2 regions of the Candidatus Merdisoma sp. HCP28S3_D10 genome follow, and region 2 is predicted to be linked to the other one. Evidence: predicted binding sites of a transcription regulator. Region 2 holds the regulator's gene; the other holds the start of a gene.
What was found. The regulator NrdR, encoded in region 2, represses ribonucleotide reductase genes. The targets are predictions, from matches to a motif close to CACAANATNTTGTG.
Positions count from the first base shown of each region.

Region 1 (3,418 bases), on a different contig from region 2:
CCTTCCCCTTCCGAGGCCTCGTTGGAAAAGAGCATAATCTCCGTCTCCATACGCTCCCGGATATCGTCCCATTTTTTCCGGTTGGGGCTGGGATTTCTGGGTCCGTTTTTCGGATCCTGCTGCCAGAGGCTGTGGTCGTCCAGCCGGAATTCCATCTCCCAGCGGCTGATTTCCGCCTCGGTAAGCTCCCCGGCAATCACCTGATAGATTCCCTCTGCCGTCAGCACCGGCACCTTGTCCCGGAGTCTTGCGTATACGCTTTTCCGGAAGGCTCCTGAGGAAAGATGGACGCAGCGCAGATACAGGCTGTCAATCAGCGCCTCCGTGGCCACATCACAGGCCAGGTTCCACAGCCGCCCGTCTCTGCCCTTTCGGTCAAAGGGGTGGCAGAACAGGCAGTGGAGTATCACATGAAGATAAAGCCGGGTGCAGGCGGCGCGCCCCATCTTTTCATAAAGCTCCAGCATGCCGTCCGGAAAATAGTACAGCGCCCCGCCGTCCGTTCCCGCCGGCGACGCCGTGCCCGGAACCGGACTAAGATTTCCAAGGGCCAGATCCAGATACCGAAGCTTCAGATACAGCTCATTCCTGGACTGCGCGAGAATCCGGGCCGCCAGCTCTTCCTTCTGAAGCTGTACCTTTTGTTCTTCCAATATCGCGCTTTTTATCATGATGTCCTCCTACAGCTCAAACCGTTCAAGGGCTGATTGTTTTTTTGTCCGGCCGGACGCTCCCAGCCGATCCTGCAGATAGGCCACGCCCTCGGGAAATCCGTCCACAGCGGCAACCGCCATCTGTGACAGCAGATCCGTTTCTGGATTTCCATTTTCTGTCAGCCATTTTAAAGTGTCCAGATTCCGCTTTTCTATCGCGTCCCCATAGGCCTGCTCCAGATGCTCCGAAAGCCAGCTTTCATAATCTGCCCGGCGCTCCTCAGACAATCCCACCGGGTACTGCAGCCGATCCAGGGTCATCTCCAGCACCGTGTCAAACTCCTCTTCTGCCTTCGCCATATAGTAGCAGGCGTCATAGGCGCGGAAATCCAACTTCTTCATATAGAAGCTGTTCCGGAAATTCATGCCGCTTCCGTGCATATGGGTCATCAGAATCCGGGCCGGGGTATTTTCCACACTTTCCTCAAAGAATTCCGGGAATACCAGCTTTGCTTCTATCTGTCCCCTGACCGTCACCGTCATCTTTTCCGGCACTTCAATCAGGATCTCCTTCAGGCAGGATGTTTCCGTCCCGTCCAGCGTCACCGTCAGCTGCTCCAGATGATGACAGCCGGTAAAAAGTCCCGCTCCCAGATCCTTTAAGCTGCTGTGAAAAGCAAATTCCTTCAGTCCGTTGCAGTTGTAGAAGGCATAGGGGCCGATTTTCCGAAGGCTCCCGGGCAGCCGGACTGCTTCCACCGTAAGTCCCTGAAGCTCCGGGGCTGTGTCCGGTGACGGCTCAACCGGCTCCCGGTCTTTCATTTCGTCATTCCATATTTTTACAGTTTCGGTTTTCAGCTCCTGCCGGAACCGCTCCTTATTAAGGTGCGCGGAAAAGGCATACGCGCCCAGCTCTGTCACCGGACAGTCCTCGATTTCTGACGGAATTTCCGCTTCTTTTCCAAAATCATAACAGCGGCGCACCACCGCGCAGCCATTCTTTATTTCATAGGCAAATCTCATTTTCTGCCTTTGTCTCCTTTTGTCAGTCTTCTTTTTTTGAATCCCTTTACGCTCTTGCATCATATCATAAACTTTCTGTCATTTCCAGAAAGAATGTGTCAATGCCAAAGAACACCTGTATATTTTCACGCATGTATACAACAATATATAGTAAATACTCATTGACATACCCACTATATCTTGTTACAATGAGTTTGTTGCTAACAAGATAAAATATTTTTACGATAGAGGGAGAGGTAGCATATGAAAATCATCAAACGAAGCGGAGCCGAAGTTGAATTCGACCCTCACAAAATTGTCATTGCCGTGGCAAAGGCCAATGCCAGCGTTGTGCCCAGCGCCCGTATGACGGACGTCCAGATCCGGCGGATTGCCGAGGACGTGGAGAGTGCCGCGCTGAATATCAAGCGTTCCTTAAGCGTCGAGGAAATCCAGGACATGGTCGAGGACGAGATCATGAACCTGCGCGCCTTTGACGTGGCAAGACAGTATATCACCTACCGTTACACCCGTGCGCTGGTGCGGAAATCCAATACCACCGACGAGCAGATCTTAAGCCTTATCGAGTGCAATAACGAGGAAGTTAAGCAGGAGAACTCCAACAAGAACCCCACCGTCAACAGCGTACAGCGCGATTATATGGCCGGCGAGGTCAGCAAGGACATCACCCGCCGTATCCTGCTTCCGCCGGATATCGTGGAGGCCCACGAAGAGGGTCTGATCCATTTCCACGACGCAGACTACTTTGCGCAGCATATGCATAACTGCGATCTGGTCAATCTGGAGGATATGCTGCAGAACGGCACCGTTATCAGCGGCACGCTTATCGAGAAGCCCCACAGCTTCTCCACTGCCTGCAATATCGCCACACAGATCATTGCCCAGGTAGCCTCCTGCCAGTACGGCGGCCAGAGCATCAGCCTGACCCATCTGGCTCCCTTTGTGGATATCAGCCGTAAAAAAATCCGCCGTCAGGTGGCAGACGAGCTGCATTCCATCCGCGAAGCGGTTACCCAGGATGAGATCGATTTCATCACCGAGAAGCGTCTGCGGGAAGAGGTTAAAAATGGCGTACAGATGATCCAGTATCAGGTTGTCACGCTGATGACCACCAATGGACAGGCTCCCTTTGTCACCGTCTTCATGTATCTGAACGAGGCAAAGAACGAACAGGAAAAGAAGGATCTGGCTCTTATTATAGAAGAAACCCTGCGTCAGCGTTATCAGGGTGTCAAAAATGAAAAGGGCGTCTGGATTACTCCTGCCTTCCCGAAGCTTATCTATGTGCTGGAGGACGACAATATCCACGACGAGGATCCCTACTACTATCTGACAAAGCTGGCTGCCAAGTGTACTGCCAAGCGTATGGTGCCCGATTACATTTCCGAAAAAATCATGTTCCAGAATAAGGTGGACAAAAACGGGGAAGGCCACTGCTACACCTGCATGGGCTGCAGAAGCTTCCTGACCCCCTATCTGGACGAGAACGGCAAGCCCAAGTACTACGGCCGCTTCAACCAGGGCGTTGTCACCGTCAACCTGGTGGATATCGGACTTTCCGCCGGCGGCGACATGAACCGGTTCTGGGAGATCTTTGACGAGCGTATGGAGCTCTGCCACCGCGCCCTGCAGTGCCGTCATGAGCGTTTAAGCGGTACAGTATCCGACGCGGCCCCGATTCTGTGGCAGCATGGAGCTCTCCTGCGTCTGGAGAAGGGCGAAACCATCGATAAGTATCTCCA
Region 1 is NZ_JBQHTG010000004.1:34,437-37,854, forward strand. Features, by position in the region: gene ACTNCH_RS10510 (vWA domain-containing protein) at 1-671, opposite strand, end outside; gene ACTNCH_RS10515 (leucine-rich repeat protein) at 681-1,676, opposite strand; gene nrdD (anaerobic ribonucleoside-triphosphate reductase) at 1,920-3,418, shown strand, end outside.
Region 1: a site for NrdR is predicted at 1,848-1,861, ahead of nrdD (anaerobic ribonucleoside-triphosphate reductase). Genes of this name have one in related genera too.

Region 2 (3,418 bases):
GGCAGGATTCCCGGGTAAAATTGCTGGCCTGGCTGGTATGTGCGGTACACTGGTTCAATCCCCTGCTGTGGCTGGCCTTTATACTGCTGGCCCGGGATATGGAGATGGCCTGCGATGAACAGGTGCTGGAACAGTTGGGGACGGAGGAAAAGAAGCGTTACAGTACCTTCTTGCTGAAGCTTTCCGCACCGGGCGCGTTTCTGACTGGTACGCCGGTGGCTTTCGGAGAGAATTCCGTGAAGAGCCGGATTAAGAATATTCTCCGATATAAAAAGACCAGGGCAGGAATCGCGGCGGCAGCCGTGGCGCTGGTGGCGGGCGCAGCCTGGTTCTGCCTGTCCAATCCGGCTTCGACTTTCGACGAGGACATCATCGGCGGCGCGGACGGTCCCACTTCCATCTTTCTGGCCGGAAAACTGAGCAGCGGAGATGATACGGCTTCCTTTGTATCCGGTGGAAATCTGAAGCTGGGTGGTGATGAGGAAAAAATTTACGAGGTGGTAAAAACCTTTGCGGAAGCGGCAGGCAATCGGGACGCGGATACCGTCTGGGAATTGTTGAGCCCGGTGCTGCAGCACAGTGACGACCTGGGTATCCAGGTGCTGGAAGACGGGACCAAGACCATGGGCGTATCCAGCCCATTTCTGGCAGACGGCCCGACCATCAGCCTGAGCATGGGAGACGGCAATGCAGAGGCAGAGATTACCTATCCGTCCATGACCAGCGATCCTTTGTGGTGGTCCTGGAAGGATTATATTACACTGGAAAAGAACGGGGATACCTACCGTGTGACGGCCTGGAAAACGAAATATTATGATGATATCACCAGTGCTGCAGAATTTGAGGAGGCTTACCGGATGTGGCAGCCGGATTATCTGAAGCCCACGGACGAAACGGCGGATCTGGATTCCAGCTTCGCTTCCTATCTGGTACAGAACGATGTGGCAGAGTCCTATCCGTCTTATTATAGGGAAGCATTTTCCACACCGGCGAAGGCATTGGAGACGACCCTGCACGTGTCTGGCGGCATAGGGAAGACGGAAGACGCGGATGGCGGCGATGTATGGGTCAATTATGAGTTCCCGGACGGAACCATCCGGGTGCGGATGACCCAGCCGGGCATCGACGAGGGTAGCCGGATCTGGGTGCCGAAGGAGATTCCCATAGGGTAAAGAGAAAGTAGCCAATGTGAAAACGAATAGCGAAAGCGTACAAAAGGAACTGGAATAGAACTTGGATACAGTTCCTTTTTGCGGCCATTCTTTATGGCTGTCTATGCAGCTTTTCATCTATATCAACCAATATAATGTCCGGCCCGATTTGCCTGATCTTACACCAGGGAATCTCGCACTCATTTTCTTTTCCCAGAAAGCCCCAGAGCTTTTCGCTAGTGGTGGTAATCAGCGCCAGGATACAGCCGTTTTTGGGATCAAAGACCAGATCGGATACGCAGCCCAGTCTCCGGCAGTCATGGATATTGATTACATCTTTTTCATGCAGCTCACAGAAGGTCATAGCAGGGCTCCCCAAATCCGGGTTCTTAAACTTATCATATGAAAGAGCAGAGCTTTGGTGCCTGTCATTTTTCCTGTATTTCTTATGACAATGATTGACATAAAATATAAAAATGTAATATACTGAATGCATTAGAAAACCAACCGGAGGAAATACAGATGAAATGCCCATTTTGCAGTCAGGAAAATACAAGAGTCATTGATTCGAGACCTGCAGACGATAACAGCTCTATAAGACGCCGCCGTCTCTGCGACGCGTGCGGTAAGCGCTTCACCACTTATGAGAAGATCGAGACCATTCCGGTTATGGTAATAAAAAAAGATAATAACCGGGAGCATTATGACAGAAGTAAAATCGAGGACGGTATTTTAAGGGCCTGCCACAAACGGCCGGTACCTTTAAAGGATATCAACACTATGATTGACGCCATTGAGAGCGATATTTTTAACCGGGAGGAGCGGGAGATTCCCAGCTCCGTCATCGGCGAGATGGTCATGGATCGTTTGAAGGATCTGGATTCGGTTGCCTATGTGCGCTTTGCCTCTGTATACAGAGAGTTTAAGGACGTGAATACCTTCTTAAGCGAACTGAAAAAGATGCTCGATAAGTAGGAGAAGGAGGAACCATTCTGTTTCAGGCATTTTACCCCAGAAAATATGTAGATTCCACCTATGGAATTGATTTTGAAGAATTATACAGCAGGGGCTTTCGCGGCATCCTGTTTGATGTGGACAATACATTGGTACCCCATGGAGCTCCCGCTACCGCACAGAGCGTGGAGCTCTTTCAGCGGCTTCACGCCCTCGGCTTTGCCACCTGTCTGATTTCCAATAACAAGGAGCCCCGGGTGCGCCCCTTTGCGGACGCCATGAATACGCCCTTTGTATACAAGGCAGACAAGCCCAGCCGCCGGGGATATCAGGAGGGCATGGCCCGTATGGGTACGGACCGGAGCAATACGCTGTTTATCGGCGATCAGCTATTTACCGATGTGTGGGGAGCGAACCGGGCGGGAATGTATTCGATCCTGGTAAAGCCCATCGATCCCCATGAGGAGATTCAGATTGTGCTGAAGCGTTATCTGGAGAAGATCGTTTTATTTTTCTATAAGAGAAGGGAAGCGAAGAAATGATATCGAAGATATCAGAGCTTTTAAAAGAAAAAAAGGTGGACGGGGCCCTGGTGTCCGGCCCGGCCAATATCCGCCATATCAGCGGATTTGCGGGAACGGAGAGCTATCTGTACCTGACACCGGAGCGGAAAGTGATTCTGACGGACAGCCGGTATACCCTGCAGGCAGAGGAAGAGAGCGGCGGCTGCGAGGTGCGGACCATCAGCGCGGGACGGGGCTACGCCGTCCTTTTAAAAGAGCTTCTGGAGGAAGATCGGATAGAGCGCCTGGGCTTTGAGGAAGACTCCATGCTTTACGGGACATTATATGGACTGTGGAAGAAGACCGGTTTTGGCCCGGAGCACTGGTTTATGCTGGGAGACAGTCTTTCCGGTCTGCGCGTAATCAAAAATGAGCAGGAACTGCAGTGGATGGAGAAGGCAGAGAGCATCGGCGACGCGGCATTTTCCTATATTTTAAATGAACTGAAGCCGGGTGTCACCGAGCTGGAGATTGCGGCGAAGCTGGAGTACTTTATGCGGAGCCACGGGGCGGAGGGAACCAGCTTTGATACCATCGTGGCTTCCGGCTATCATTCAGCCATGCCCCATGCGGTTCCGTCTGAGAAGAAACTGGAAACAGGTGATTTCGTGACGATGGATTTCGGCTGCCGGTATCATGGCTACTGTTCCGATATGACCCGGACGGTGGTGATAGGGAAGGCAAGCGAGAAGCAGAAGGAGGTCTACCGTGTGGTGCTGGAGGCACAGAAGACCGCGCTTGCGGGCCTGA
Region 2 is NZ_JBQHTG010000002.1:2,190-5,607, forward strand. Features, by position in the region: gene ACTNCH_RS05055 (M56 family metallopeptidase) at 1-1,172, shown strand, start outside; gene ACTNCH_RS05060 (YlmC/YmxH family sporulation protein) at 1,264-1,515, opposite strand; gene nrdR (transcriptional regulator NrdR) at 1,674-2,126, shown strand; gene ACTNCH_RS05070 (YqeG family HAD IIIA-type phosphatase) at 2,144-2,647, shown strand; gene ACTNCH_RS05075 (M24 family metallopeptidase) at 2,644-3,418, shown strand, end outside.